Regions from separate parts of the Arthrobacter sp. UYEF36 genome, predicted to be linked through region 4. Evidence: riboswitches for the same ligand, from Rfam matches in the RefSeq annotation. Region 4 holds a riboswitch; each other region holds the start of a gene.
The links. A riboswitch is a leader RNA that binds a small molecule or an ion and turns the genes downstream of it on or off. The one in region 4 is predicted to bind thiamine pyrophosphate.

Region 1 (7,601 bases), on a different contig from region 4:
GAAGACCATGTTCCAGGTCCCCGCCGCGAGCGAGGCGGCGACGGCTGCGCCGGCCATCAGCACCCCTCCCAGCAGCACCCAGGCATCCACCCCGCTGAAGGTCGATTTCCGCGCCCAGGTCCGGTGTGCGCCGCCGAAGCCCCGGGCCTCCATGGTGACCGCGAGCCGGGAGGCGCGCCGGACAGCCTGCACCAGCAGCCCGAAGCTCTGCCCCAGGGTGGCGCGGAGCCGCTGCAGCGGACTCCCGTGGGAGCCCACACCGCGGGCACGGCGTGCCATGCCAATGGTCTGCCATTCTTCGGCCATGAGCCCCACGAGCCGCATCGCGGCCAGCGTCCCGAGGACGAAGCGGTGCGGCAGCTTCGCCTTCTGCGCGAGGGCGTCGGCCAGGTCCGTGGGGTCCGTGCAGCTCATCAGCAGCACTGCCGGCAGGGCAATGGCCAGGCCGCGGAGCATGAACCCCAGCCCGAGCTCAAGGGATCCTTCGCTGATAGACCAGATCCTGGCGTCCAACAGGATGCTCCCGCTGTCCGGCGCCAGGATCGTGGTGCTCCAGCCGCCCAGTGCGGCGGCCAGGATCAGCGGCCAGCCGCGCTGCCAGAGCAGGCCGAGAGTCAGCCCGGCCAGCGGAAGGATCGCCAGCTCGAAGGCCAGGGCCACCGAGGCGGACACCCAGTCGATGGACAGCGCCAGCACCATCGTGATGAGCATCACGGCGGCGAACTTTGCCAGCGGGTTGGCGCGGGTCAGCAGGGCATGGTTGCCGCGCAGCATCAGTTCCTGCCTCATGGCGCGGCGACCTTCCCGGGTTCCTGGTGTTCGGGGGCCCGGAGGCTCAGCTCGGTGCCGCCCAGGACCTCGCTGAATTCGGCATCGTGCGTCACGGACACGACGGCGGTGCCGTCGTCGAGCAGCTCGGAGAGGAAGGAAGCCAGTTCCGCCCAGGTGTTGGCGTCCTGGCCGAAGGTGGGTTCGTCCAGGACGAGCACCTGCGGATGGGCGGCGAGGATGGTGGCTACCGACAGGCGCCGTTTTTCGCCGCCCGAGAGCGTGTAGGGGTTGGCGTCCACCAGCTCCGTGAGCCGCAGCCGCTCCAGCAGTTCGTCCACGCGTTCCTCGCCGCGGCCCAGATGCCGGGGCCCAAACATCAGCTCATCGAGCACCCGCCCGGTGACGAACTGGTGCTCGGGTTCCTGGAACACGGTGCCGATCCTGGCGATCAGCTGCTGCGCCTTCCACCGGTACGGATCGATCCCGGCACCGGCGCTGAGATCCAGCGTGGCAGAAACCGTGCCGGACACGGGCGCGAGCAGGCCGGCGAGCGTGAGGGCGAAGGTGGACTTCCCGGAGCCGTTGGGGCCGGTGATGGTCAGGGCCTCCCCGGCCCGGACCTGGGCCGTGATGCCGGACTGCACGGGTTTCGGCGGGATGGGCCGGAAACCGCCGCGGAGACCGGCCCGGCGCGGCCGTTCGCGCGACACGGCCAGGCTTTCCGCGGCCAGCAGGAGCCGCCCCGCGGTGCTGGCGCCGGCTGCGTTCCCTCCCGGCGCGCCGGACGCGCCGGCATCCCGCGCACCGCCGCGCGCCCGGGTCGGCGGCACGTAGCCCGGCACCCAGACGCCCGCCGCGGTAAGCATGTCCCGTGCCTGCGCCAGGACCTGGTCCGGCGGCCCGTCGATCAACACGGCGGAGTCAGTGGCCGATCCCGGCTGCAGCACCACAATCCGGTCCACAAGGTCCTTCCAGACCGAAACCCGGTGCTCCACCACCACCAGGGTGGCTCCGGTCTTCTCCAGGCAGCGGCCGACGGCGTCGCGGACTTCCAGGACGCCGGCAGGATCCAGGTTGGCGGTCGGTTCGTCGAGCAGGATCAGCCCGGGGCGCATCGCCAGGATGCCGGCGAGCGCCAGGCGCTGCTTCTGCCCGCCGGAAAGCGCAGACGTCGGGTGGTCCAGCGGCAGCCGTCCCAGCCCGACGTCGTCCAGCGCTTCCGCTACCCGTGACCAGATATCCGCCGGGGGCACGGAGAGGTTTTCCGCGCCGAAGGCGACATCGTCGCCGAGGCGCGAGAGCACCACCTGGGTCTCCGGGTCCTGCTGCATCAGCCCGGCCCGGCCGCGCCGGGCCCGCGGCGGGGCGCCGTCGATCAGCAGGCTGCCGGCCTCGTCCGCGTCCTCGGGGTCCGCCGCCGCGGCAGGCGCGCGCTCAGTGCTGCCCGCGGCGCTGTCACCGAGCACACCGGCCAGGGCGTGGAGCAGCGTGGATTTGCCGGCACCCGAGGGTCCCAGCAGCAGCACGCGCTCCCCGGGCCGGATGTCCAGGTCCAGGCCGCTGACGGCGGGCCGGGACCGGCCGGCGTGCCGCCAGCCCCAGCCACGGGCGGTGATTGCGGCCGGGCGGACTGTATCGGAGGTTGTCATGATCAGTGTGCGGACGTCAGGAGAAGACCGGCTCCGCGGCTGCCTTGCGGGAGGCAAAGGAACTCAGCACCCCGGTCCTGGCCAGGCCGCGGGTGGCGAGCCAGGACAGCCCGCCGGCGATCACGGCGCCGGAGATGGCAGTGAAAATGATGTACGCGAGCTTGTCGCCGCCGGCGTAGGCGATGTTCCAGCCCCAGGGCATGAATGAATCGTTCAGACCGCAGAACAGGCCCGCCCCGGCACCGGCCAGCAGGGACACCGGCAGGTTGAACTTCCTGTACATAAAGGCGGCGAAGACCAGTTCGGCGCCAAGGCCCTGCAACAGGCCGGAGATGAGCACCGTGGTGCCGTACTGCGAGCCCATGATCAGCTCGCCGGTGGCGGCCACGGCTTCGCAGAACAGCGCGGCGCCCGGTTTGCGGATGATGAGCATGCCCAGCACCGCGGGGATCATCCAGCCGCCGGCGTAAAGCCCGGTGAGCGGCGGGTAGAACGCGTTCACGGGGGCGGAAATGAGGTTGGCGCCCTGGGACCAGGCCCAGAAAATCACGCCGCCGGCCACCGCGATCAACGCGGCCACCACAATGTCCACCACACGCCAGTTATGGCTGCGTCGGGCGGGCGTGGTGGCAGATTCGTGCCCGGCAGGTTCGTGCCCGGCGGGTTCGTGCTTGGCTGATGTGTCAGTCATATCGTCCTCCTGAGGAACAGGAGGGGAGAGTGACCCGGGTCCCGCAGCTTCCGCCGCCGCCCCGCGCACTCTGAGAACTCGACTCCCTTGCGCCGGTACTAACCGGATCAGGTTCGAGGGTCTGCGGCTGTCCGCACTCTCAGCGCCCACCTGTGGTTCCCCGGATTCCTCCGGTGATGCCCGACGGCGGCGCTCCCCTGTCGTATGTAAATATCGCCCTTGTGGGCGTGGCCCAGTTTACACCCGTGGCGGGTTGTTTTCCGGGGCCGTCCGTCACAATCCGCCGGCTTCGGCCCCGGTGACCGGCAACGGCCGGCTTGGTAGAGTCGGCACAGCATCGGAACTCCGGACGCCGCGGTCCGCAGGCCACCAACGGCGGCTAACCAACGGAAGCTGAATCATTTGACCAACTCATCAGTGTCTTCCCCCGGCTACGACCCGGACTCGGCAGAACCGCAGCCGCACGGATCCCTGGCGGCGCTCATCGGCCGCATCCTGGCCGAAATGGATGAGTTGCAGTTCCGGTCATTCAGCAAAGACGACGCCCTGGACCTCGGACTTCTCCTGGTTGAACTTGGCCGGCAGCGCTCCCATCCGATCGCCATCGACATCACCAAGGGTGAGCAGGTGCTTTTCCACGCGGCACTGGAGGGCGCCACTCCGGACAACGAGCGCTGGATCCGGGCCAAACAGCGTACTGCCGTGCGGTACGAAGTCCCGTCGCTGCTGGTCGGTCTTCGGGCCCGGGCGGCCGGGCGGAGGATCGAGGACAACGACTGGTTCGACGAGATGGAGTTCGCCGCGCATGGTGGTGCTTTCCCCATCTATCTGCGCGGAACCGGTATGGTCGCCACGGTCACAGTGTCGGGGTTGCCGCAGAAAGCCGATCACGACCTCGTGGTCGAAGCCTTGTCGGAAATCCTCGGCCGCTCCGGGACGTCAGGCTAGCCTGCTGCTCCTGCCCCTGCCCCGGGGTGTCAGCGCCGCCAGCCGGATCAGCGCAACCCCTACCGCCACGAACCAGACCCACATCAGCACCCCGTAACCCCAGTAGGACTCCGGCACCGCGTGCCGGAGCGCCTCCGCAATGCTGCCCAGTCCGCCGGTGACGATCCCCAGCCACGCGAGGGCCCGTGGCAGCACACCCTTCAGCATGACGACGGAGATCAGCAGGATGCCGAGCGCCGACAGAACGCCGACGGCGGCGGGGGTGTTGTTCTCGGCCACGATGGCCTCGGCGGCGGTCGCGTAGCGGAGCCTGGCGGCGTCGTCGGGCGCGGCCGCGTATCGATCGCTGAGGTAGGCGAGCACCAGGGAGCCCCTGCTGGTGACCGGGACGGCGAGGATCAGCCCCCACGACAGGGCACCGGTCACGGCGGCCAGCAGGGCCAGGCTCTTATCGAGTGGGGCCAGGGCCAGGAAAAGCGCCACGAACACCAGCACCGGCAGGACGTTCGGCACGATCCACAACAGCTGTTCGGCGACGTAGATCCCCTTGTTCCGCGCGATGAATTCCAGCGTCTCGGCGCCTCCGTGGACCGGCGGCGGGGCGGCGAAGTCCAGGACCAGGGCGAGAATCAGCAGCGCCACGAAAAGCACCGAGGAGATGCCGGCCCAGAAATAGAGCCGCCGCCAGGTCTGGCCGTCGGACGATGGGGTGGCCTGAGGCGCGGGGTGGCCACGCGGCCGGGTTTTGGGCTGGTCCATGTTTGAAGGTAGGTCCGGGCCCGACCCGCCCGACAGGGGCGTTGGTCCCGGCCCCCGGCGGCGGTCCCGCGTCCCTGGCTGAACCGCCTGGCCAGGAACGCTAGGCTAGGGGAAGCCCTGTTTCCTCCCACAAGGAGTCCGAAGAATGAACATCTTCATCAAGCTGCTCGGCACCGGCATCAGCCTGCTCGCCGGCTTTGTCGGCACCAAGCTCGTTGACACCGTCTGGGAGAAATCCACGGGCAACAAGCCGCCCAAGGGCCACGACGACGACGTGCCCACCACGCTTCGGTCAGCCCTGACCTTCGCGCTGATCTCGGCGTCTGTCAGCGCGATCATCCAGGTCCTCGCCAACCGCGGCACCCAGCGCGCGATTACGCGCTTCGCCAAGTCCCAGGACCTGGTTTAAGGCGCGTCGTCTAGCCCTCAGCGCCCGTCGGTGGCCGCGCCGCCGTCGTCGTCGGTAAAACCGCGTTTGCCGGCCGCCTGCTGCACCACTGCCTCCAGTTCGTCCGTGCTGAGCAGCTCCGGGTGCAGGTGCTTTGTCCGGTAACCGGCCCGTCCGACCATATGCGCGGACACCGGCACGGTGAGCAGCTGGAAGATCCACGCCACCACCAGCACCGGCCACACCCACCAGGTGCGCATTTGCAGGCCCAGCGCGAAGAGCAGCAGGAACAGCCCCAGCACCTGCGGCTTGGTGGCTGCGTGCATGCGGGTCATGAGGTCCGGGAAGCGGAGCAGGCCCACCGCCGCGGCGAGGGACATCAGGGCGCCGATCACCATAAAGACCGCCGAGACGGCGTCAATCACGGTATCGGCAGAAAATGTCTCAGGATTCACGGGTCTTCTCCCGACGGTCGGCAACGAAGCGGGCGACCGTGACGGAGCCGACGAACCCGATGAGGGACACCGCCACCAGCAGCATGAGGTTGTTCAGGTGCCGGTTCGCAGCCATGTCGATGCACAAGGCGGCGCCCACGATGGCCAGCAGCACGTCCGCGGCGAGCACCCGGTCCAGCAGTGACGGGCCCCGCGCGATCCGGATAATTGCGCCTCCGGCGGCCAGGGAAAGCACCACGGCGGTGACGGTCAGGACCAGCTGCATCATGGCGCCACCTCCCGGTTGAGCGCGGACAGTTCGGCTTTGGTTCCCATGATCCTGATCAGTCCGGCCTCCGTGTCGCGAACGTGCCTGCGCAGCTGCGCGACGTCTGCGGCGTTGCGGATGTTGATGCCGTGGATATAGAGCGTGGACGTGGAGCGGTCCACCTCCACCACCAGCGAGCCGGGGATCAGCGCGGTGATGTGGCCGGTCGCGGTGACCAGCAGGTCGGAGTGGCTCCGGAGCGGGACGGCGACGACGGCGCTGATCACCTTGGGGCCTTTGGCCACGGCCAGATACAGGACCTGGAAGCTCGCTGCCGCCACTTTCGCCAGGAACATCAGGGCGAACGGAACCGCCCGGAGCACGTTGAAGCGCCCGCCGAGTTCCACCGGCGGCAGGTAGAACAGCCGGGCCACCAGGACGGCGATGAGGGCGCCGAAGAGCAGGTTCCCGGGGCTGAAGTCCCGCCAGAGGGCACCCCAGACAATCACGAGCCATACCAGCAGCGGGAGTTCCTGCCGCAGCGAGATCCGTTTCCGGCTCATTTGGACACCACCGGCGGCTCGGGCTGGGCGATCGCGGGCACCTGGGTTTCCTCGCCGAGGACCGCCTGGATGTACGAGGTCCGGTCCAGCATGTCCACGGCGGACTGGTCCGCCACCTTGTACAGCGGACCGGCGAAAACGGTCAGCCCGACGCCGAAGATGACCAGGCCCAGAGTGGAGCCCACCATGGTCCGCGGCAACAGGGTGACGTTGGTCTTGCCGGCCCGGTCCCCCGTGGCCGAATCCTCGGGGGCGGACAGCAGCACCGGATCGGGGTGTTCGGCGTCCTCGGGCTTGCGCCAGAAGGCGCGGTTCCAGACGCGGGCGATGGCCAGCAGGGTCAGCAGGCTGGTCAGCACCCCGCCGATCACGAGGGCGTAAGCCAGCGGGGTTCCCAGCTGGACACCGGCCTGCAGCAGCCCCAGCTTGCCCAGGAAGCCGGAGAACGGCGGGATGCCGGCCAGGTTCATGGCCGGGACGAAGAACAGCACCGCCAGCACCGGGGACAGCTTCGCGAGCCCGGCGACGCGGTCCATCGAGGAACTGCCGCCGCGGCGTTCAATCAGGCCGGTCACCAGGAACAGGCTGGTCTGGATGGTGATGTGGTGCGCCACGTAGAAGACGGCGGCGCCCAGCCCGGCCACCGAGGACATCGCGAGGCCGAACACCATGTAGCCGATGTGGCTGACCAGGGTGAAGGACAGGAGACGTTTGATGTCGCTCTGGGCCAGGGCGCCCAGGATCCCCACGATCATGGTCAGCAGGGCCGCGACCATCAGCGGGGTATTGAACGTGTCGCCCGGGAACAGCAGTGTTTCGGTGCGGACGATCGCGTAGACGCCCACCTTGGTGAGCAGGCCGGCGAACACCGCCGTGACCGGGGCGGGTGCCGTCGGGTAGGAGTCCGGGAGCCAGAAGGACAGCGGGAACACGGCCGCTTTGATGCCGAACGCCACCAGCAGCATCACGTGCAGCAGGTTCTGCGTGCCCTGGTCCAGGTCGGCGAGTTTGACGGCGAGGTCGGCCATGTTGATGGTGCCGGTGGCCCCATAGATCATCGCGATCGCGATCAGGAAGAGCACAGAGGACACCACGGAGACCACCACGTAGGTCACGCCGGCCCGGATCCG
Region 2 (7,601 bases), 430 kb from region 4:
GCGCATCCGTGACCACCACCCAGTTGGGTGCGTGGTCACGGTTCATTAACGCCCCGGCGGCCGCAGTTTTCGCCAGCACGGGCCCCGACTCGGCCCTGCTTCGGTGAATATCCAGGTGCACCCGGTTGGGGCTGGGAGTGGATGTCTCCTGGAACCAGAGCGTAGGGCCACGCCCGAACGGGTCCACCAGGTCATTCGCGCCGCCCCGGCGGTAGCCGAGGGCCACCCGCCAGACCTCCGCGATGGCGGCCGGATCCTCGGAGTCGATGGCCACCTCCACAGTCCGGTACAGGCCCGGTTCCGCGGTGGCGCCGACTCCGGCTGCTGCCGCACCGGCGGCAGCTGCGGCCGCGACGTCCCGCCGTGTGACCTCGTCCCCGGCGTCGTGGGAGCTGTAACGCAGGAAGACCCGGTTGTAGCGCCAATCCAGGTCCGGGTGGTGGTTCTGCTCCTCGGCCAAGCGTCCGACGGCGGCAATCAGCTCCAGCGCCGCGGCCGCCGTCGGTGCCTTGTAGGCCGTGACGAGACCACCGAGCCGGTATCTCCAGTCCGGCAGCTCTGCCAGGGCGGCGTCGACCTGGCTCTCGTTGAGGATGTCGTCGGGGGTTGCCATGGCGGGCTCCTTTGCTGCGTCGGGCCGGGCCTTCCGCTGCATGGCCCCGACCGCAGGGTGTGCGGGCTGGGCTGGTCCGGCCCTAGAGGAATTCGGCCCGGCCCTCCATTGCCGAGGACGCCAGAGCGTGCTCCCGGCGCGGGATCCTGCCGGCCCTTTTGGCCAGCCTACCGGCGATCACCGCGTGCTTGAAGGCCTCCCCCATCAGCACCGGATTCTGCGCGCGGGTCACGGCCGTGGCCAGCAGCACGGCGTCGCAGCCAAGCTCCATGGCCAGGGCGGCGTCGGAGGCGGTGCCGATCCCGGCGTCCAGGACCACGGGCACGGAGGCCCGCGAAACGATCAGCTCGATGTTGTGCGGATTCAGGATGCCCAGGCCGGTACCGATCGGCGCGCCCAGGGGCATCACCGCGGCGGCGCCAAGGTTTTCCAGCCGCAGGGCCAGCACCGGGTCGTCATTGGTGTAGGCAAAGACCTTGAACCCGCGGCCCACGAGCAGTTCGGTGGCCTCGACGAGTTCCACGGCATCCGGCAGCAGGGTGTGCTCGTCCGCTATGACTTCCAGCTTCACCCAGTCCGTTTCGAGGGCTTCGCGGGCCAGTTCGGCCGTCAGCACGGCGTCCTTGGCGGTGAAGCAGCCCGCGGTATTGGGCAGCACCCGGATGTTGTGGTCCAGCAGCAGCTGGAACAGCGACCCGGCTTCCGCGGGCGAGTAGCGCCGCATCGCGACGGTGGTCAGCTCGGTGCCGGAGGCCAGCAGCGCGGCCCCCAGACCGTCCAGGCTCGGCGCCCCGCCGGTGCCCATGATCAGCCGCGACCCCAGCTGCACGCCGTCGACCGTAAAGGGATCTGTCGCCGCCGGTGAGACCGCTTGGACCGTGACCCGTGTGGTTTCCGCCATGTTGCTCATCCTCCCTGTACCGCCGTGACCAGCTCGATGTCGTCGCCGTCGGCGAGCGCGGTGCCGTGCCATTGGCTGCGGGGAACCACCTCCGCGTTGCGGGCCACGGCGACCCCAAGTTTGCCGCCGTCCGCAGATTGGCCGTTCGGGGCCAGCGACCGGCCGGTGACCTGGCTGACGAGGGTGCTGACCGAGGCGCCGTCGGCGAGCGAGTGCTCTGTTCCGTTCAGTCTGATGCGCATACCGTTTCCTTGCTGTGCTCAGGGGTGGTGTCGAGGTGGGTGGTGTCCCGGTGGGCTGTTTCCGGCGGTCCGGTGACCGGCGTGCCGGTGGCGAATCTGTCAGGCCGGAAGTGCGCCCAGCGGGGGTCCGCGACGCCGTCCAGCAGTTGCCGGCAGATCTCCGCGGCAGCGGGGGTAAGCAGGATGCCGTGCCGGAAGAACCCGGTGGCGATGATGAGCCCCGCAACGTCCCCGTGCTGCGGATCAGCGACCCGGCCCAGCAGCGGCGCATTGTCCGGGGTCCCGGGCCGGGCCCGCGCCGTGGCCTCGAGCAGTTCCAGTTCGGCGACGGCGGGGACCAGCTGCTGCGCGTCGCGCAGCAGCTGGTAGACGCCGCCCGCGGACACGGCGCCGCCGGAGGGGTTGCCGCCAGCCGCGTTGCCGCCAGAGGGGTTGCCGCCAGCAGCGTTACCGCCAGCCGGGTTGCCGCGGTCCGAGGCTTCCGTCTGGCTGTCGGATCCGAGGTCATCTTCCCGCTGGGTGGCTCCGATCACCACGGTGCCGTCCTGCCGGGGAACGAGGTAGACCGGCACCCCACGGACCAGTCCCCGCACCGTTGAGGTCAGCAGCGGCCGCAGTTTTTCCGGCACCCGGAGCCGGAGGATGTCGCCGTGGACCGGCCGCAGCGGCAACCGGAGTCCGGCGGGCAGGCCCTTGAGTGCGGCGGCGCCCAGGCCGTTGGCCACAATGGTTTCTTTGGCCCGGACCGTACCGCCGCCGACCAAGCTGGCACCCGCCACCCGTCCGTCCGCCCAGAGCAGCCCGGAAGCGCGCCGGCTGATGATCCGGCAGCGGCTGTCGGCGGCCAGGAGCCCGCCGATCCGGGCGAGCAGGCGGCGGGGGTCCACCTGGTGGTCGGCGGGAATGTCGAAAGCGCAGGAGATGCCCGGGCTCAGGAGCGGCTCACGCAGTCGCGCCTCGCGGACGGTCAGCGGCTCGACAGCGAGGCCGTACGCCTGCTGGACGGCGCGCAGGTCCGCGAGCGCCCGGCGGTCGGCGGCGTCGGCCCCGACGGCGAGGGTCGGCGTCGTGAGGTAACCCGTGCCGGTGTCCGTCCCGGCACGCCCGGCTCCACCATCCGCTCCGGCGTCCAGTCCGGCGGCGAAAGCCGGCCAAAGGCGGGAGGATTCCAGCATGAGTTCGAGGAGGGCTTCCTCCTGGTAGTGCAGTTCACTCACCGGGGCGAGCATGCCGGCGGCCGCCCAGCTGGCGCCGCTTCCGGGGGCGTCGTCGATCAGGGCGACCGACCGGCCCGAGAGTCGCGCTACCCAGGCGATCCCGTGGCCGACGACTCCGCCGCCGATCACGGCAACGTCGTAACATTCCGGGGTTTGGGCGTCATCGGCCAGCGCTGCTTTAGGTCCCGCGGGCGTGCCGCGGGCGGATGTGGGGCACATGAAGGATTCCTTCCCTACGCCGGTACTAACCGGATCAGGTCAAGCGGTCGGCTCTGACGCCCTCTCAGCCCGCCCGCGCCGGACGCCTGTGGCGTGATCGGCTGCGGCGGGCTCCCGCGGTATTCGCCCAGTTTAGAGGAACTAGGCTGAAAGCATGAGCCAGGATGCCGCCCACGCCACTGCCCGCCTTTACCTCTGCACCGGGGCCCGCCAGGACCGGGGCGACTTTGCGGACTTCGTGGACGCGGCCTTTGCCGGCGGCGTTGACATCATCCAGCTGCGCGACAAGTCCCTGGAGGCAGCCGAGGAGCTGGAACTCCTGGAGGTTTTGCACCAGGCGGCCCGCCGACACGACCGTCTCTGGGCCGTCAACGACCGGGCGGACCTCGCCTCGCTCTCCGGGGCGCCGGTGTTCCACATCGGGCAAAAGGACATCCCCCTCGGGGCTGCCCGGGACTTCCTGGGCGAGGACACCGCGATCGGGCTCTCCACCCACAGCCCGGACCAGGTGGACACAGCCATTGCCGCCTCCACCGGCCCCCATGGCCTGGACTACTTCTGTGCCGGGCCGGTGTGGGCCACACCCACCAAGCCGGGGCGCGCCGCCGTCGGACTTGACCTGGTGCGCTACGCGGCCGACGCGACCCGCCGGGCATCGGCCCTGGTCGATGGCGAAGTCGAGCGCGAAGTCGCGGGCGAGGTGCCGTGGTTCGCGATCGGCGGCATTGACCTTGGAAATGTGGAGCAGGTGGTGGAGGCGGGCGCGCGGAGAATCGTGGTGGTCCGCGCCATCACCGAAGCCGACAATCCCGCGGACGCTGCCCGGGCCCTGCTCGCGGCACTCGACGCCGCGGAGAACTGAGCGAGGGAAACTGAAGCCGGTCCGGGCCGTCCGTTCAGCCGGCCAGGCCGAGCTCGGTCATCCGGCGTGAGTGGTTCGCCGCCAGTCCCCCCATCAACTCGCGGACCAGTTCCTTGGACCGGTCCTCGTCCGCGCCGATCAGGCCCCCGATGAAGGCGTGCTCAAAACTCACCCGCTGCGCCTGGGTCAGTGCTTCCCCGAGCAGCCGCCTCGCCCACAGCGCCAGCCGCGAGGCGAGCCGTGGGTCGTCGGCAAGGGCTGTCTTGATCCGCTCCCGCAGCACCGCCGTCGATCCCCCATCGGACTGGATCTGCTCCACCAGGGGCCGGGTTCCGGCGTCGACGTAGCGGGAAATGGCGCGGTAGAAATCGACGGAGAGGGTGTCTATGACGTACGCCTTCATCAGGCATTCGTACCAGTCCGCCGGCCGGGTGCGTTCGTGGAAGTGGTCCACGGACGGTTGGAACGGCAGCATGGCGGCCTCCGCGTCCAAGCCCATGGCGTCGAGTTTGGCGCTCACCAGCTCATAGTGCTGGAACTCGATCACGGCGAGCCGGCCGAGCACCGCACGGTCGTGCAGGGTGGGTGAATACCGTGCATCGGAGGAGAGTCGTTCGAAGGCGGAAAGCTCGCCGTAGGCCATCACGCCGAGCAGATCCATCAGGAAGCTGTTGTAACGGGCAGGATCGGCCGGGGATGTGCTCATGATCCAAGACTAATGGCGTAAATGAAGCTAATCTGATTTTCGTGTCCCATCATCGCTTGACCCCCAGTGTCCACCAGCAGAAGAACCAACTGGCCGAGGCGCTCAACGCGCTGCGCACGACGCTGGAGCTGCCGGGCCCCTTCCCTGAGGACGCACTCCGGGAAGCCAAGGAGGCAGTCGCCGGGCATGAGCTGCCGGAGCTGGACTTCACGCACATCGCGTTTGTGACCATCGATCCGGCGTCCTCCACCGACCTGGACCAGGCCCTCTTCATTGACCGTTCCGGTGAGGGCTATAAGGTCTTCTACGCGATCGCCGACGTCCCCTCCTTCGTGGCCCCTGGCGGGGCCCTCGACGCGGAAACCCGCCGCCGCGGCCAGACCTTCTACACTCCGGACGGCCGGATTCCACTGCATCCGGAAATCATCAGCGAAGAAGCCGGCAGCCTGCTGGCCGGCCAGCACTGCGCTGCGTTTGTCTGGGAATTCGAGCTGGATGCCGCGGCCGAGGTGTCCGCGGTGCTGGTCCGCCGTGCAACCGTCCGCAGCCAGGCGAAGCTCAACTACCGCGGGGTGCAGGCCGAGCTCGACGCCGGCACCGCCGCGCCCGTGCTGCAGCTGCTCAAGGAAGTCGGGATAAAGCGGGTTGAGCTGGAACGGCTCCGCGGCGGCGCCAGCCTGAACATGCCGGAACAGGAAATCGAACAGCTGCCCGACGGCGGCTACCGGATCGCCGCCGCGCCGCCGCTGCCCGTGGAGGACTGGAACGCCCAGATCTCCCTGATGACGGGGATGGCCGCCGCGGAGATCATGCTGGCGGGCAAGGTCGGCATCCTGCGCACCATGCCGGCCCCGGATGAGGCCTCGCTGGCGCATTTCCACCGCCAGACCCGCGCCCTGGGCAAGCCCTGGGACGGCGAAGTCAGCTACGGCGAGTACCTGCGCACCCTCGATCCGACGGACCCCAGGCAGCTGGCGATCGTGCACTCGGCCGGCATGCTATTCCGCGGCGCCGGTTACACCCCCTTCGACGGGACCGTGCCCGAGGCCGCCACCCAGGCCGCCATCGGCGCTGCCTATGCCCACTCCACCGCCCCGCTGCGCCGGCTGATCGACCGGTTCGTCCTGGTGATCTGCGAGGCGCTGAGCAACGGCGCGGCTGTCCCGGACTGGGCCCGGGAGGCCCTTCCCTCCCTTCCGTCGATCATGGCGACCTCGGACCAACTGGCCGCCAAACTGGAGCGGCTCTCCCTCGATACCGTCGAGGCGGCGCTCCTGGTGAACCACGTCGGGCAGGAGTTCGACGCCGTCGTCATTTCCGGTTCCAAACCCGCCGGGAACGGAAAGAACAGGAACGGGAAAAACGCGAACGGAAAGAACGGCAACGGAGGAGGCGGCACCAAGCCGGGAAACGGCAACGGACCCTCCGGGATTGTGCAGATCGCCGAGCCCGCGGTCACCGCCCGCTGCCCCGGCGAACTGGAACCCGGCACCCAGGTCCGGGTGCGGATCGTGTCCTCGGACATTGCCACCCGCGAGGTCCGGCTGGAGCTGGTGGGCTAAGCGATCGGTTGCGCTCCCGCGCGCCGCCTGCGGTGTCAGTCGAGGATCCTGGCTGCGTGCGGCTAGACTGGAAGGGTAGATATGGATGCCCGGTCGTTGATTTCCTTGATTTTCGAACTCAACAAGCCCGCCCCTACGCGATCTTGAGATAGACCCGCTGGTCCCCAGTGCCAGCATTTAGATAGCCCGCGATCGGCTTCCACTGGAATTGCTTGCGTGCCTGAGCGTGCTCCGGAACGGCCACCCGGCCGGCCCCGTTGAGCAAGCAGCGCAGCCCAAAATGAATAAGGAAACTCCCAGTTGAGTGAATTGCACACGCACCAGCTTCTGACCGACGAATCCGGAACGGAAACGCTCGAGCCGGAAGAGACCATCATCTCGGACGAGAAGCCGCACGAGATCGCCGAGAAAACCTTCGCTGACTTCAACGTCCGCGCCGACATCGTGGAGTCGCTGGCCGACGCCGGCATCACCCACCCCTTCCCGATCCAGGCCATGACCCTGCCGGTCGCCCTCAGCGGCCACGACATCATCGGCCAGGCCAAGACCGGCACCGGCAAGACCCTCGGCTTCGGCATCCCGGCGCTGCAGCGCGTCGTTGGACCGGACGATGCAGGCTATGACTCGCTGGCCGCACCCGGCGCCCCGCAGGCCCTCGTGATCGTGCCGACCCGCGAACTCGCCGTCCAGGTTGCCAATGACCTGCAGAACGCCGCCCGCAAGCGCAACGCCCGCATCACCACGATCTACGGCGGCCGTGCCTACGAGCCGCAGGTCGAGGCCCTGCAGAAGGGCGTCGAGGTCGTCGTCGGCACCCCCGGCCGCCTCATCGACCTGTACAAGCAGAAGCACCTCGTGCTGAAGAACGTCAAGATGGTCATCCTTGACGAGGCCGACGAAATGCTGGACCTCGGCTTCCTGCCCGACGTCGAGACCCTCATCGCCGGCACCCCGCCGGTCCGCCAGACCCTGCTGTTCTCGGCCACCATGCCCGGCCCGGTCGTCGCCATGGCGCGCCGCTACATGACCAAGCCGACCCACATCCGCGCCGCCGACCCGGACGACGAGGGCCTCACCAAGCGCGACATCCGCCAGCTGATCTACCGTGCCCACAGCATGGACAAGATCGAGGTCGTCGCCCGCATCCTGCAGGCCCGCGGCCGCGGCCGCACCATCATCTTCACCAAAACCAAGCGCACCGCCGCCAAGGTTGCCGAGGAACTCGTGGACCGCGGCTTCGCGGCGGCCGCCATCCACGGCGACCTCGGCCAGGGCGCCC
Region 3 (7,601 bases), on a different contig from region 4:
GGCCGCCATAATGGCGGCCTCAACCTTGGTCTGCATTCCGCCGGTTCCGACTCCGGCCTTGCCGGGCGCCCCAATGGTCACGCCCTTGAGGTCCTGGGGGCCGTCGACACGGGGAATCCGCTTGGCGCCCTTCGCCGGAGGGCCGTCATAGAGCGAATCAACGTCGGACAGCAGCACCAGCGCATCAGCACGGACCAGATGGGCCACCAGGGCCGACAGGCGATCGTTGTCGCCGAAGCGGATCTTGTGCGTGGCCACGGTGTCGTTTTCGTTGACCACCGGCACCACCCCAAGGTTTAGCAGCCTGTTCAGGGCGCGAAAGGCGTTCGTATGGTGGCTGCGCCTCATGAGGTCATCGGCCGTGAGCAACACCTGGCTGACAGTCACGCCGTGGGCTCCAAACGCCTGGGTGTAGCGCGCCATCAAGAGTCCCTGACCCACGCTGGCCGCTGCCTGCTGGGTAGCCAGGTCCCGGGGACGCTTGGCCAGGCCCAGCGGCGCCAGGCCGGCAGCGATGGCCCCGGACGACACCAGGATGATTTCCATACCCGCATTGCTCTTGACGGCTAGGGCATCCGAGAGCGAGATGAGCGCTTCTTCGGAAATGCCGCCCTTGATGCTGGTGAGCGACGACGATCCCACCTTGACCACGATGCGACGCGCCCTGGCAAGCACGCTCCTGTCATCGCAGGGTTCCTCGATCAGTACTGCGGAACTAGCACTCACGTCTGCGGGTTCACTCCCCATTTTCTTCGCCCAGTCCACTCTCCTTGAGCGGCTTGGGCCGGCGTCCGCTGACGGACTCGGTCCAGATCCCGGCCTTTCGCTCGGCTTCGAGCTCTGCGCGGGCGGCGGCCTTGGCCTCGCGGCGTTCGACCTGCTCGTCGCGCTTCTGTCCGCGGGTGGGGCGGTCGCCGATGTCGGCGAAGCGCACGTCCGTGCCGCGCGGCGCGGCCAGCAGTTCGGCGCCGGCCATCATGGTCGGCTCCCAGTCGAAGACAACGCCGTCGTCCTCGCCGATGACGACCATGTCGCCCGGCTTGGCGCCCTGTTTGAAGAGTTCGTTTTCGACGCCGAGCTTGGCCAGGCGGTCGGCGAGGTAGCCGATGGCTTCCTCGTTGGTGAAGTCGGTCTGCTTGACCCAGCGCACCGGCTTGTCGCCCAGGACGCGGAACAGCGGCTCGAGGTTCTTCTCCTCGCGGCGGATCTTGAAGCCTGATTCGTTGACGGCGCGGGGCTTGAGCACCGGAGCGTGGACCTTCGGCGGGGCGGCGGCGACGGCGTCGCGGGCGGCCTTGACAATTTCGGCCATGGCAAAGCCGAGCTGGCGGAGGCCCTCGTGGCTGGTCGCCGAGATCTCGAAGACCCTGTAGCCGCGGGATTCGAGTTCGGGCCGGACGAATTCGGCCATGTCCTTGCCGTCGGGCAGGTCCACCTTGTTCAGGGCGATCAGCCTGGGGCGGTGGTTCAGCGGGACCACTTCACCGTCGGAACCGGCGAAACTCATGTCCACGGCGTATTTTTCCAGCTCGGCTTCGATGACGGCGAGGTCCGAGAGCGGGTCGCGGTCCGATTCGAGCGTGCCGCAGTCCAGGACGTGCACCAGGGCGGCGCAGCGCTCGACGTGGCGCAGGAAGTGGTGGCCGAGGCCCTTGCCTTCGCTGGCGCCTTCGATGAGTCCCGGCACGTCGGCGATGGTGAAGCGGACATCGCCGGCCTGGACCACACCGAGGTTCGGGATCAGGGTGGTGAACGGGTAATCGGCGATCTTGGGCCGCGCGGCGGACATGGCGGCGATCAGGCTGGACTTCCCGGCGGAGGGGAAGCCGACGAGGGCGATGTCGGCGATGGATTTCAGTTCCAGGACGACGTCGCTGGATTCGCCTTCGATGCCGAGCAGCGCGAAGCCGGGGGCGCGGCGCTTCTGCGAGGAGAGCGAGGCATTGCCCAGGCCGCCGATGCCGCCGGCGGCCGCGATGTATTCCATGCCTTCGCCGACGAGGTCCGCGAGGACCGTGCCGTCCTTGGACTTGACCACAGTGCCCTCGGGGACCGGGAGGATCAGGGTCTCGCCGTGTTTGCCGGCGCGCCAGTCGCCCATGCCGGGGCCGCCGTTGGTGGCGTGGCGGTGCGGGGCGTGGTGGTAGTCAAGCAGGGTGGTGGTCTGGGGGTCGACGCGCAGGATGACGTCGCCGCCGTTGCCGCCGTTGCCGCCGTCGGGACCGCCGAGCGGCTTGAACTTCTCGCGGTGAACGGAGACACAGCCGTGGCCGCCGGTACCGCCGGATACGTGCAGTACTACCCGGTCTACAAAGCTAGCCACGTGGATCTCCTCAGTGCTGTTCCCCGGGTGTCCAAAGACTCCCAAGATGATTGTAATGCGGTTAAAACACCGGTGGAGCGGACCTAATGGTCCGCCCCACCGACTTAAGACTTGTTGTTACTCTGCAGCTGCTGCAGCCACGATGTTCACAACGCGACGACCGCGGCGGGTGCCGAACTCGACGGCGCCGGGGGTCAGGGCGAACAGGGTGTCGTCGCCGCCACGGCCAACGCCGGCGCCCGGGTGGAAGTGGGTGCCACGCTGGCGGACGATGATCTCGCCTGCGGAAACTACCTGGCCGCCGAAGCGCTTGACGCCGAGGTACTGGGCGTTCGAGTCACGACCGTTGCGAGTGGAACTCGCGCCTTTTTTATGTGCCATTTGGAAATGCCTGCCTTAAAATTCTGGGGAATCTGCTGAAAACCTGAACAGTAACGAGTAGTTACTTGATACCGGTGATCTTGACCTTGGTCAATTCCTGACGGTGACCCTGGCGCTTCTTGTAACCGGTCTTGTTCTTGAACTTCTGGATGACGATCTTGGGACCGCGAAGGTCCTCAAGGATCTCAGCCGTAACCTTTACCTTGGCCAGGTCCGAAGCTGCAGACGTGACCTTGTCACCGTCTACCAGGAGCAGTGCGGGCAACTCAAAGGTGCTGCCGGCTCCACCGGGGACGCGGTTCAGGGTAACGAAGTCTCCAACGGAAACCTTCTCTTGGCGGCCGCCTGCGCGGACAATCGCGTACACCACTGGGGAACTCACTTCTCTCGACGTTTATTACTAGATTTGCGTGCGGAACCTGGGTCCAAAGTTTTTGGTCCGGCTCACGCTGTGCCTCTACGCCGGTGGGTTCCCCGGGGGGACCCATGAGCTATCCCGTGGACAATCGCACTCGAAATCAAGTGGAGCGTCCTCAAGGTCATAACCCAAGTGTTGGCGTAAGCACCGAAGATCCAGACTACGCTAATTTTGCCTTCGGCCGCAAATGAGGCTGGTTCCGAAGGGAGGTACGTGGTAGGCGCCACTCTGTATGGACAGGGTGTTGCCGCAACGACTTCCGGAACCGTGCCCACCTATCGTACAGGCTCCGTCCGGCTCCCGGGCTCAGGCGTGCAGCCGCGGCGCGTCGAAGAAATCGACCTCGTACCGGGCGGACTGCCGGAACGCCGTCATCATGGCCTGCCGTTCGCTCTCCGAGGCCGCTCTTGCCGCTGCGTCGGCATAGGCGACCGCCTGCCGGGTGGCGGCGGCGAACGCCTCATCCGCGTAGGTGCGCAGCCACGCCGCATAGGGATGCGCGTCCGGGGCGCCGGCGGCGAGGAACTGCGCGTGCAGGGTCTCCCCGACCTCGGCGTAGAGCCAGAAGCACGGCAGTACAGCGGCCACCAGCACCCCGTAGCTGCCGGAGACCGAGGCAGCCAGCAGATGGTCCACGTAGGACTTGGTGACCGGTCCCAGCGTCACACCCGCCGAACGGGTGCCCAGCCAGGTGCGGTGCAGCTCCGACTCGACTTCGAGGCAGTTCTGTGCGGAACGGGCCCAGAAGAGCTGCTCGGCCTCTGTGGGCGCGATCGCCGCGGCGCGGGCCAGGACGCGGGAGTAGCCGTTCAGGTACAGGGCGTCCTGGGCGAGGTAGTAGGCAAACTCCTTCTCCGGCAGCGACCCGACGGCCAGGGCCTTGATGAAGTCCAGTCCATAGATCGCCGCCAGGTCCCCGGTGGCCGCTTCCCGGAGCGCGGCGGCGAAGGTCCCCGCGGCCGGGACGCGGCCGGTCCTGCCATGGTCCTGGGTGTGCTGCTGGACGTGGTGGAAATGATGGACCGGGCCGTTGCCGGTTCCGACGTCGAGGTCCGCCGAGGTGCGCAGGGCCTCCTGCAGCCAGGGCTTGACCTCGCGGAGCGCGGTCTCCCAGTCCCCCGGCCCGGCTTGTCCCATGATTCTGGCCTGCACGGTCGCCATCGCCGAGGACAACGAGCATCCGGTGCCGTGGCTGTTGCGGGTGGGCACCCGCTCCCCCGGCACCACAACGACGTCCTGGGCCAGCAGTCCTCCGGTGTTGACCAGCGCATCCGGGCAGCCGCCGCCGTCGAGGTGGCCGCCCTTCACCAGGACCGTCGCCCCGGTCTGCGCGGCGAGCCGTTTGCCCTGTTGCAGCGCCACAGCCCAGTTTCCGGCGACGGGCTCGTCGAGCAGGAGGGCGAGTTCGGCGAGGTTGGGGGTGATCAGGTCCGCGTACGGCAGCAGCGCCAGCAACGCCGTCTCGGCGGACGCCTGGAGCAGCCGGTCGCCACTCGTCGCCACCATCACCGGGTCCAGGACGACGACGGCGGGCCGGACCTTCTCCAGCCAGCTGCGGACGGCGTCGATCACGGCAGCATCCCCCAGCATCCCGATTTTGACGGCGTCGATGTCGATGTCCTGGCTGACGGCGTCCAGCTGTGCTGTGAGGAACGCTGCCGGCGGGACATGGACGGCGCTGACGCCGCGGGTGTTCTGCGCGGTCAGGGCGGTGATGGCCGCCATGCCGTAGCCGCCGTGCGCGGCGATGCTTTTGAGGTCGGCCTGGATCCCGGCGCCGCCGGAGGGGTCGGATCCGGCGATCGCGAGCACCCGCGGGATCCGGGGTGCCGAGGGGGCAGGGACACACGGAAGAAACGTAGAGGTGGTGGTCAAGAGAGACATCCCTTCGCCGGTGCTAACCGGACAGGTTCAACGGGTCTGGATCTCAGCCGGCTCGATGCGCGGCACCCCGTGTCAGGTTTCCAGCCTAGCCGTATCCCTTAACGAAGTCGCGGGTGCGGCCCGGACCTGGTCGTATTGCTACGCCGTCCGGACCGCACCCGCGGCCCTGCTGAACTGTTCCGGTGCTAGAGCTCCGAGGCCGGAACCCCGACTCCGAGGATGATCGGTTCGCTCGCGGCAGGCCTGGCCGCCGGCGTGGTGGCCGCCGGGACCTTGGCCTCATGCACCGAAATGGCGGCGGCCTGCCGGGTTTCCTGGCGTTGTTCCACCGAGGTCTCGTTGGCTGCACCCTGGGCGCGGCTGGCGCTGCGGTTGCGGCGTCCACGGCGTGCCCGGGAGGTGCCGGCCTCGGCTTCCGCTTCGGTCTGGGAACCCGGCGCCTGGGCGCGTCCCGGTCCGGTTCCGCCCGTGCGCGCCGGAGCGGCCGTTGCGGTCCGGGCTGCCGGAGCCTTCGTTGCCGGCGCATTCACGGACGGCGCAGCCGTTTCCTGCAGAGCCGGTTCCTGCGCGGCCGGTTCCTGCGCGGCCGGAGCCGTGGCTGTCGGGGCCGTGGCTGTCGGGGCCGTGGCTGCCGGTGCCTCGGCTGCCGGTGCCTCGGCTTCACCCAGGTGGGCGAAGGCCTCGGTCAGGAGGTCCAGGGTGAGCGCAGGCGCACTGGACTCGTCTCCGTGTTCCACGAACGGCAGGGCGACCTGCTCGCCGCCGAACGTCAGCACGGCGGCGGGACGTCCGGCAGCTTCCTCCGTGGCGGCCAGCTCGACGGCTGCCTTGAGGGCGGCCTGGCGGGTCCCGGCGTCGGCAGCGGTGGCCGCTTCCCCGTCATGCAGGTGGGCGGCGTGCGCCGCGGCCGCGATGTTCGCCAGCGCCGCGCGCGTGGTCTCGGCCTTGGCGTGGCGCTCGGCCTCGGTGGGCTCGGCGTGGACTGCTGCCGGGGCGGACTGCTCGTCCGTGCCCTGGCCGCCCCTGCCGCGGCGGCGGCCCTTGCGTTCGGTCCGCGCGGCGGCGGGCTGGTGCTCAGTGCGCGGAACGTGGTGCTCGGCCGCCACGACGTTGGCGCGGCGGTGCTCCACCGGCTCATCGTGGGTGACGATGCCCCGGCCGGCGCAGGTTTCGCACTGTTCGCCGAAGACTTCCAGCAGCCCGGTGCCCATCCGCTTGCGCGTCATCTGCACGAGGCCCAGCGAGGTTACCTCGGCGACCTGGTGCTTGGTCCGGTCCCGTCCCAGGCACTCCACCATGCGGCGCAGCACGAGGTCGCGGTTCGATTCGAGCACCATGTCGATGAAGTCGATCACGATGATGCCGCCGATGTCGCGGAGCCGGAGCTGCCGGACGACTTCCTCGGCTGCTTCGAGGTTGTTCTTGGTGACAGTTTCTTCGAGGTTGCCGCCGCTGCCGGTGAATTTGCCGGTGTTGACGTCCACCACGGTCATGGCTTCGGTGCGGTCGATCACGAGGGAGCCGCCGGAGGGCAGGAAGACCTTGCGGTCCAGGGCCTTGTGGATCTGCTCGTCGATGCGCCACGCGGCGAAGATGTCCGTGTCCTTGGTCCACTTCTCCAGCCGGCCCACGAGATCCGGCGCGACGTAGGTGACGTAGGCCTCGATGGTGTCCCAGGCTTCCTCGCCGGAGACGATCAGCTTGGAGAAGTCCTCATTGAAGACGTCACGGACCACCTTGATGGTCAGGTCGGGTTCGCCGTAGAGCAGTTCGGGGGCGAGGATCTTGGTCGAGGTCGACTGTCCCTCGATTCCTTCCCACTGGGCGCGGAGGCGGTTGATGTCGTGCGTGAGCTCTTCCTCGGACGCACCCTCGGCGGCGGTGCGGACAATGACGCCCGCATCTTCCGGCAGGCGGTCCTTGAGGATCCGCTTCAGGCGGTTGCGTTCGACGTCGGGCAGCTTGCGGGAGATTCCGGTCATGGAACCGCCGGGGACGTACACGAGGTAGCGGCCGGGCAGCGAGATCTGGCTCGTGAGGCGGGCGCCCTTGTGCCCGACCGGGTCCTTGGTGACCTGGACCAGCACGGAGTCGCCGGATTTCAGCGCGTTTTCGATCCGGCGCTGCTTGCCCTCGAGGTTGACGGATTCCCAGTTGACTTCACCGGCGTAGAGCACGGCGTTGCGGCCGCGTCCAATGTCGACGAAGGCTGCTTCCATGGACGGCAGCACATTCTGGACCTTGCCCAGGTAAACGTTGCCGATCAGGGAATCCTGCTGGGTCTTTGACACGAAGTGTTCGGCCAGGACGCCGTCCTCGAGGACGCCGATCTGGATTCTGTCATCGCGCTGGCGGACGATCATCTGGCGGTCGACCGATTCGCGCCTGGCCAGGAACTCGGCCTCGGTGATGACGGTGCGGCGGCGGCCGGTGTCGCGGGATTCGCGGCGGCGCTGCTTCTTCGCTTCAAGCCGGGTGGAACCCTTGAGGGACGTGACGCGGTTGTTGACGGGCGCCTCGGTGGCTGCACGGGGTGCACGGACGCGGGTCACCGTGTTGGGCGGATCGTTGTCGTCCCCGCCGGTCAGTTCCAGG
Region 4 (7,601 bases):
CGGTCTGGAAGTCGCGCTTTTCCTTGATCTTCGCGGCCTTGCCACGCAGGTTGCGCATGTAGTACAGCTTGGCGCGGCGCACGTCACCCTTGGAGACGAGCTCGATCTTCTCGATGATCGGGGAGTGCACCGGGAAGGTACGCTCCACGCCAACACCGAAGGAGACCTTGCGGATGGTGAAGGTTTCGCGCAGACCGTCGCCGTGGCGGCCCAGGACGAAGCCCTGGAAGACCTGGACGCGGGAGTTCTTGCCTTCGATGATGTTCACGTGAACCTTGAGGGTGTCACCCGCACGGAAGACGGGAACATCGGTGCGCAGCGAGGCTGCGTCTACTGAATCGAGAATATGCATTGATTCACTCCTGGTGAACGCCACAGGCCCTTCACGTTGGGTCACGGCGGCCAAGCCCGGGCGCAATTGCGGCCCGGAAATTCACGCCGAAAATTTTATGAATCCGGCTTCGTCAGGAATTGACGGGGCCGGGGTGCCGCGCTGTTGGTGACGCTCCCCCTGTGGCAGGTTCGCACCCAGCAGGCACAAGGACTAATTTTGCCACATCCGGGGCCGTCCAGCCAATCCGGTCAGGCGGAATCCCCGCCGGCGTCCGCTCGGCGCCGGAGCCGGCCGTCGACGACGTCGTACCCCAGGTCCGCGAAGGCGGTGCGGTCAGCGCGTGGCAGCTTGGCGGCGTCGAACTGCTCCAGCAGGTCCGGGCGGCGTTCAGCGGTGCGCCGGTACTGCTCGTGCCGGCGCCACTGGGCGATCTTGCCGTGGTTGCCGCTGAGCAGTACCGCAGGGACCTCGCGGTCCCGCCAGCTGGAGGGCTTGGTGTAGACGGGGTACTCCAGCAGCCCGTCCGAGTGAGACTCCTCCACGAGGGACTCGGGGTTGCCGACGACGCCGGGCAGCAGGCGCCCGATGGCCTCCACCATCGCCAGCACCGCCACTTCGCCGCCGTTGAGGACGTAGTCGCCCAGGCTCATGGGCCGCACCGTGAAGTGCCCGGCCGCCCATTCCATCACGCGCTCATCGATGCCTTCATAACGCCCGCAGGCAAACACCAGCCGATCTTCCCCGGCGAGTTCGTGGGCGGTGGCCTGGGTGAACCGCTCCCCCGCCGGTGACGGCACAATCAGCACCGGCCTGTCGGCCCGCTCCGGACCAGAACTGCTGGGGCGGTCCGCCGCGACGGCTGCCAGGGCCTGGGCCCAGGGCTCGGGTTTCATGACCATGCCCGCGCCGCCGCCGTACGGGGTGTCATCCACGGTCCGGTGACGGTCCGTGGTGAAGCCCCTGAGGTCGTGGACGTTGAGCTCCAGCAGCCCGTCCTGGCGCGCCTTACCAATCAGGGAGAGCTCCAGCGGCGCCAGATACTCCGGGAAGATGCTGACGACGTCGACCCTCATTTAGGCGTTGTCCCCGGTGTCGGCGCGGTCTTCGGCGCTGCCGGCCGCTGCGGACGCCGGCTTGTCGCCAGCCGGCTTGTCCCCGGGCTTGGCCTCGTCCTCGGCGTTGACCTCGAAGAGTCCCGGCGGCGGGGTGAGCAGCACGTAGCCCTCACCGACGTTGACCTCGGGGACGATCTGCTCCACGAAGGGGATCAGGATTTCCTTGCCGTCCGTCGCGGTGACGACGAGCAGGTCCTGGACCGGGAGGGTGTGCAGGCCGGAAACCTTGCCGACCACCTGGTCACCGACGCGGACCTCCAGGCCTTCAAGCTCGTGCTCGTACCAGCCCTCGTCGTCGTCATCGTCGTCGAGTTCCTCGGTTTCGATGAACAGCTTGGCCCCGCGGAGGGTCTCCGCCTCGTTACGGGTCTCGATCTCCTCGAAGGCGAGCAGCAGGATGTCCTTGTTCCAGCGGGCGCTGATGATGGTGAGCGGGCCGGCCGAGGCAGGCTCCACCACGAACTGGGTTCCCGGAACGAAGCGGTCGCCGGGCGCATCGGTGAGCACTTGGACGGTCACTTCGCCGCGGATGCCGTGGGGCTTGCCGATTCGTGCCACCTGAAGCTGCATCTGTTCCTCTGTTCGGGGTTGGTGTTGGGGGATCTGCGGGGGAAAACAGTCCGGCCCCTCCACCATTATCTGGTGAAGGGGCCGGACTCAAGACAAGTGTTGCTGGAAGCGTTACCGGCGGCGGTCGGTGTCGACGACGTCGACCCTGACCGGCTCGCCGTCCGCCAGTGCTGCAACCACAGTGCGCAAAGCGCGTGCGGTGCGGCCCTGGCGGCCGATCACCCGTCCGAGGTCGTCCTGATGAACGCGCACTTCGAGGGTGTCCCCGCGGCGGTTGTTCTTCGCACTGACCTTGACATCGTCAGGACTGTCAACGATCCCGCGGACGAGGTGTTCGAGCGCTTCTGCCAGCAATTTACTCAGCCTCGGTGGTCTCTGCTTCGGCGTCGGCGGGAGCCTCGGCTGCATCGTCCTTCTTGGCCTTCTTGGTGATGGCTTCCGGGATGATCACGGAACCCTTTTCCGGGGTAACGAAGGCAGCCTTGGGAGCCTTGGTCTTCAAGGTGCCCTCCTGGCCCGGGAGACCCTTGAACTTCTGCCAGTCACCGGTGATCTTGAGGATCGCGGCAACCTGCTCGGACGGCTGTGCGCCGACGCCGAGCCAGTACTGGGCACGGTCCGTGTCGACCTCGATGTACGAGGGCTCTTCGGTCGGGTGGTACTTGCCGATCTCTTCGATGGCACGGCCGTCACGCTTGGAGCGTGCGTCCATGACGACGATGCGGTAGTACGGTGCGCGCATCTTGCCAAAGCGCTTAAGGCGAATCTTTACGGCCACTGTTGTGGTCACTCCTGTTTCTGAAACGGGGTCGAGCCCGGCGTTCTGCACCCGTGGGGCGGGCCGTACTAGGGGGTTCTAAAAGGACAAGATCCGGACGCGGAGAGAGGGGCCACGCAGATCGAGTACCTGTTTATTGTGCCAGATCAGCGCCGGGAATTCGACTTGACACCCGCAACGGGTCCATTCAGGGGCCGAATCGGGTCAGGAGGTCCAGACGTAGAGGCCGGATTTGCTGGCGGGATCGACCTGGGCGGCCAGTTCGGCGAGCTGCCGGACGTAACGGGCGGACTGCTCCGCACCGAAGGGCATGTCCTCTTCGGCGGCCCAACTTTCGGCGACGTCGTCCAGGACGTTGCCCTCACCCTCGGTCTCGTAGCTGAGCAGCTCGGCCAGGGCACGGACCATCGCCGGCGGCACCCCGAGCAGGGAGTCGCTGGCGACATCCACCATGGCGAGCTCGTAGTCGGCACCGGAGGCGTGGACGGCGGTGCCGGCCAGGTCGCCCAGGCGCTCGATTTCGAAGTCGGTGATGTTCGCTATCCGGACGGCACCGGCGGCCGCGGCGGCCCCGCCGTCGAGGGCGGCAGCACGCTTAAGGGCTTCATCGTGGGTGGAAACAAAGACTTCGGTGAATCCCATGGAGCTTGTCCTTAGCTGTCCGGCGGCGCTGGGCCGCTGCTTTTTGGCGTCACTTCAGCCTAGCCGCTCCAGCCCGGCAGGCGCTCAGACCGGACATGCCCTCCCCTGACCGCGACCAATGGACATTTAGCCACTATGTCCGCTCCTGGCCACGACCGGAGGACATGCTCCGTGGTGCTTTCAGCGGAGAGTGGACATGTCCTCCGCCAACCCGGTCGCGCTCTGCCTGACCCGACCTGATCCGGCCTGGCCCGGTGGACATGCCCTCCCCTGACCTGCACGGATGGACATATGGTCACTATGTCCATCCGCTGCCGCCTGCGCTGGACATGTCCCTGAAACCGGGGCCCAGCAGAGGACGGGCTGCGACGCCGGGACCGAGCAGGCCCTCAGCGAACGGCGACGCGGATGCGGTTGCGCCACGGGTCTTCGAAGCGCAGCTCGGCTCCGGTGTGGTGGGATTGGACCCCGGCGGTCTTGAGGCGGTCAGCGAGGGCGCCGACGTCGTCCCCGGCCGGTACCTCGATCAGCACCTCGCCCAGGCCCAGGGTGTCGCGGCGGGGGCCGGCGCCGCGGCTGTTCCAGACGTTCATGGCCATGTGGTGGTGGTAGCCGCCGGCCGAGACGAACAGGGCCTGCCCGTGCCAGCCCGCCGTCTTTTCGAACCCGAGGGTTCCGACATAGAAGTCCTGGGCGGACTGGACGTCGCCGACCTGCAGGTGGACATGCCCGACGCCGGCATCGGCCTCGCGCTGGCCGGCCAGCGACGCCTCGGTGAGGTGCTGCTCGAGGTAGCGCTGCGGGGGCAGGGCCAGGCTGTCCATCACCACGTTCTTGCCGTCCCAGGACCAGGCGTCGCGGGGCCGGTCCCAGTAGAGCTCGATGCCGTTGCCTTCGGGGTCATTGAAATAGAAGGCCTCGCTGACGAGGTGGTCGGCGCTGCCGGTAAAGGACTGCGGCTCGAACTGTGCCGCACTGGCGACGGTGGCTGCCAGCGAGGACTGGTCCTCAAACAGCAGCGCCGTGTGGAAGAGACCTGCCTCGCCGCGGGCGGGCAGGTTCAGCCCGGGGGCCGGTGCCAGGTGGACCAGCGGCTTCCGCTTGCGTCCGAGGTAGAGCCCGCCGTCCTGCTCGGCCACGACGTCGAGGCCGAGGGCGCGCTGGTAGTAGTCCGTCATAAGCTTCATGTCGCCGACCTTGAGCATCACGGTGCCCATGGCGAGTTCGGCGGGAAGAAGATCCTGGGTGCTGGTTTCTGCAGTCATGTGATCGCTCCGATGCTTCGGCGGCCACCGTCCGTCGATGACCCTTCATAGATATAAATTACTTGAAGCTTCAATTTATTCCTAATGGAGCGCGAAGGTTCTAGCGGACCAGTTCTCCGCGCAGCACGATGCCCTTGAGGTTCTGGAGGGTGGCCAGGTTGCGGCGCGGATCCTCGGCGCAGACCAGGACATCGGCGCTGGCGCCGTCGGTGATCCCGTCCGCCCCGAGCCACTCCCTGGCGGCCCAGGCGCCGGCGCCGAGGGCCGCCGCGGCGGGGAGCCCGGCCGCGTGCAGCGCCTGGAGTTCGTCAACGATGCGCCCGTGTTGGATGACGCTGCCGGCGTCCGTCCCGGCGTAGATCGTAACGCCGGCCTCGAAGGCTGCCAGGACGCGTTCCGCCCGGCGCTCCCACAGGGAGCGCATGTGCGCCGCGTACCGGGGGAACTTCGCCTGGGCCTGCGCGGCGATGTCCGGGAACGTGGCGATGTTGATGAGCGTGGGCACGATCGGCACGCCCTGTTCGACGAACCGCGGCAGGTGCCTGGGGAGCAGGCCCGTGGCGTGCTCGATGCAGTCGGTCCCGGCGTCGAGCATGTCATCGAGGGTGTCCTCGGCGAAGCAGTGTGCCGTCACGCGGGCGCCCTCATCGTGGGCGGCAGCGACGGCGTCTTTCAGCGTTCCGGCCGGGAAGCTCGCGGCCAGGTCGCCGGCGTCGCGGTCGATCCAGTCCCCCACGAGCTTCACCCAGCCGTCGCCGGCGCGCGCCTGCTTGCGCACGGCCTCGACCAGGCCATCGGGTTCAACCTCGACGGCGAAGCCCCGCAGGTAACGCCGCGTCCTGGCGATATGCCGGCCTGCACGGATGATGCGCGGCAGGTCGGCGCGCCGCTGGAGCCAGCGGGTGTCGTGCACGGCGCCGGCGTCGCGGACCAGCAGGGTGCCGGCGTCGCGGTCCGCCCGGGCCTGTTGCTCCGCCTGCTGCCCGGTCACGTCCCCGCCGGGGCCGAGGCCGATGTGGCAGTGCGCGTCGACGAGCCCGGGGATGACCCAGCCGTCCAGCACGAGGTCCGGTGCGGCGGCCGGACGGTCGAAGGTCAGCAACCCGTCCACCGACCAGAGCCCGCGGCGTTCCTGGTCCGCCGCGGTGAGAATGGGGCCGGTGAACTCGATGATGCTGGTCATGGCTTCAAGCCTAAGCCTCGGCCTGACCGGGCGGCGTCACACGCGGCGGCCCTCCGGACGGCCTGTGGTAGCTTCGTCTACGACCACACGGGTGCCCTTGCAGGGGCTGAGATCGGGCTGATGCAGCCTGCGACCGTTGAACCTGTCCGGGTAATGCCGGCGAAGGAAGTGAGTATTTTCGTGAATACCCAATTAACCCAGCACAGCCCTGTCCGCAGTCAGGCTGTCCAGGCGACAACCACGCAATCGCTGAAGTCCCACTCCCTGGCTTTCATCACGGACGCCGACCACGGCATCCGCGTCCCGGTGACCGAAATCGCGCTGGCCGACTCCCCCGGCGGCGCCGCCAACGCCCCGTTCCGCGTGTACCGCACCGCGGGCCCCGGGAGTGAACCGGTCCGCGGGCTGGAGCCGTTCCGTGCCCCCTGGATTGAGGCCAGGGCGGACACCGAACCCTACGCCGGCCGGGAACGGGAGCTGCTCGACGACGGCAAGTCCGCGGTCCGCCGTGGTGCGGCGTCGGCCGAGTGGAGGGGCGCCCGCCCGGTGCCGCGCCGCGCCGTCGACGGCACGACGGTCACGCAGATGCGGTACGCGCGGGACGGGGCGATCACGCAGGAGATGCGGTTCGTCGCGCTGCGCGAGAACTGCGACGTCGAACTGGTCCGCTCCGAGGTGGCGGCGGGCCGCGCCATCATCCCCAGCAACGTCAACCACCCCGAATCCGAGCCGATGATCATCGGCAAGGCGTTCCTGGTGAAAATCAACGCCAACATCGGCAACTCGGCCGTGACCAGCTCCATCGCGGAGGAAGTCGACAAGCTCCAATGGGCCACCCACTGGGGCGCGGATACCGTTATGGACCTCTCCACCGGGGACGACATCCACACCACCCGCGAATGGATCATCCGCAACTCCCCCGTGCCCATCGGGACGGTCCCGATCTACCAGGCACTGGAAAAGGTCAACGGCGAGGCCAACGCCCTGACGTGGGAGATTTTCCGGGACACCGTGGTCGAGCAGTGCGAGCAGGGTGTGGACTACATGACCATCCACGCCGGAGTGCTGCTGCGCTATGTGCCGCTGACGGCCAACCGGGTCACCGGCATCGTGTCCCGCGGCGGAGCGATCATGGCCGGCTGGTGCCTGGCCCACCACCAGGAGAACTTCCTCTACACCCACTTCGATGAGCTGTGCAGGATCTTCGCCCGCTACGACGTCGCGTTCTCCCTCGGTGACGGGCTGCGGCCCGGCTCGACGGCGGATGCCAACGACGCGGCGCAGTTCGCCGAGCTGGACACCCTGGCCGAGCTCACGCAGCGGGCCTGGGATTTGGATGTCCAGGTCATGGTGGAGGGCCCCGGGCATGTGCCGTTCCACCTCGTCCGGGAAAACGTCGAGCGCCAGCAGGAACTCTGCAAGGGCGCCCCGTTCTACACACTGGGTCCGCTGGTCACTGATATTGCCCCCGGCTATGACCACATCACCTCGGCGATCGGCGCCACCGAGATTGCCCGCCATGGAACAGCCATGCTTTGCTACGTCACCCCCAAGGAACACCTGGGACTGCCCAACAAGGACGACGTCAAGACCGGCGTGATCACCTACAAGATCGCCGCCCACGCCGCCGATCTGGCCAAGGGCCACGCCGGTGCTCATGAACGCGACGATGCCCTGTCCAAGGCACGGTTTGAGTTCCGCTGGCGGGACCAGT

Region 1: linked by a shared signal. The riboswitch ahead of ABIB29_RS14885 (ECF transporter S component) and the one ahead of thiC (phosphomethylpyrimidine synthase ThiC) in region 4 are both predicted to bind thiamine pyrophosphate.
Region 2: linked by a shared signal. The riboswitch ahead of ABIB29_RS02060 (FAD-dependent oxidoreductase) and the one ahead of thiC (phosphomethylpyrimidine synthase ThiC) in region 4 are both predicted to bind thiamine pyrophosphate.
Region 3: linked by a shared signal. The riboswitch ahead of ABIB29_RS06365 (bifunctional hydroxymethylpyrimidine kinase/phosphomethylpyrimidine kinase) and the one ahead of thiC (phosphomethylpyrimidine synthase ThiC) in region 4 are both predicted to bind thiamine pyrophosphate.

What each region holds. Positions count from the first base shown of each region.
Region 1 is NZ_JBEPOX010000010.1:50,760-58,360, reverse strand. It holds gene ABIB29_RS14895 (energy-coupling factor transporter transmembrane component T family protein) at 1-789, opposite strand, end outside; gene ABIB29_RS14890 (ABC transporter ATP-binding protein) at 786-2,420, opposite strand; gene ABIB29_RS14885 (ECF transporter S component) at 2,437-3,111, opposite strand; TPP riboswitch at 3,178-3,320, opposite strand; gene ABIB29_RS14880 (heme-degrading domain-containing protein) at 3,514-4,059, shown strand; gene ABIB29_RS14875 (DUF4386 family protein) at 4,051-4,818, opposite strand; gene ABIB29_RS14870 (DUF4235 domain-containing protein) at 4,964-5,227, shown strand; gene mnhG (monovalent cation/H(+) antiporter subunit G) at 5,245-5,661, opposite strand; gene ABIB29_RS14860 (MrpF/PhaF family protein) at 5,651-5,929, opposite strand; gene ABIB29_RS14855 (Na+/H+ antiporter subunit E) at 5,926-6,471, opposite strand; gene ABIB29_RS14850 (Na+/H+ antiporter subunit D) at 6,468-7,601, opposite strand, start outside.
Region 2 is NZ_JBEPOX010000001.1:421,426-429,026, reverse strand. It holds gene ABIB29_RS02075 (4a-hydroxytetrahydrobiopterin dehydratase) at 1-613, opposite strand, end outside; gene ABIB29_RS02070 (thiazole synthase) at 696-1,514, opposite strand; gene thiS (sulfur carrier protein ThiS) at 1,520-1,756, opposite strand; gene ABIB29_RS02060 (FAD-dependent oxidoreductase) at 1,741-3,192, opposite strand; TPP riboswitch at 3,186-3,320, opposite strand; gene thiE (thiamine phosphate synthase) at 3,347-4,054, shown strand; gene ABIB29_RS02050 (ferritin-like fold-containing protein) at 4,089-4,760, opposite strand; gene ABIB29_RS02045 (RNB domain-containing ribonuclease) at 4,802-6,322, shown strand; gene ABIB29_RS02040 (DEAD/DEAH box helicase) at 6,623-7,601, shown strand, end outside.
Region 3 is NZ_JBEPOX010000002.1:503,800-511,400, forward strand. It holds gene proB (glutamate 5-kinase) at 1-747, opposite strand, end outside; gene obgE (GTPase ObgE) at 737-2,323, opposite strand; gene rpmA (50S ribosomal protein L27) at 2,441-2,704, opposite strand; gene rplU (50S ribosomal protein L21) at 2,766-3,074, opposite strand; gene ABIB29_RS06365 (bifunctional hydroxymethylpyrimidine kinase/phosphomethylpyrimidine kinase) at 3,429-5,006, opposite strand; TPP riboswitch at 4,989-5,086, opposite strand; gene ABIB29_RS06370 (Rne/Rng family ribonuclease) at 5,192-7,601, opposite strand, start outside.
Region 4 is NZ_JBEPOX010000001.1:849,025-856,625, reverse strand. It holds gene rplS (50S ribosomal protein L19) at 1-352, opposite strand, end outside; gene trmD (tRNA (guanosine(37)-N1)-methyltransferase TrmD) at 583-1,407, opposite strand; gene rimM (ribosome maturation factor RimM) at 1,408-2,019, opposite strand; gene ABIB29_RS03940 (RNA-binding protein) at 2,131-2,373, opposite strand; gene rpsP (30S ribosomal protein S16) at 2,375-2,797, opposite strand; gene ABIB29_RS03930 (hypothetical protein) at 3,002-3,439, opposite strand; gene ABIB29_RS03925 (VOC family protein) at 3,829-4,704, opposite strand; gene ABIB29_RS03920 (amidohydrolase family protein) at 4,805-5,887, opposite strand; TPP riboswitch at 5,965-6,072, shown strand; gene thiC (phosphomethylpyrimidine synthase ThiC) at 6,068-7,601, shown strand, end outside.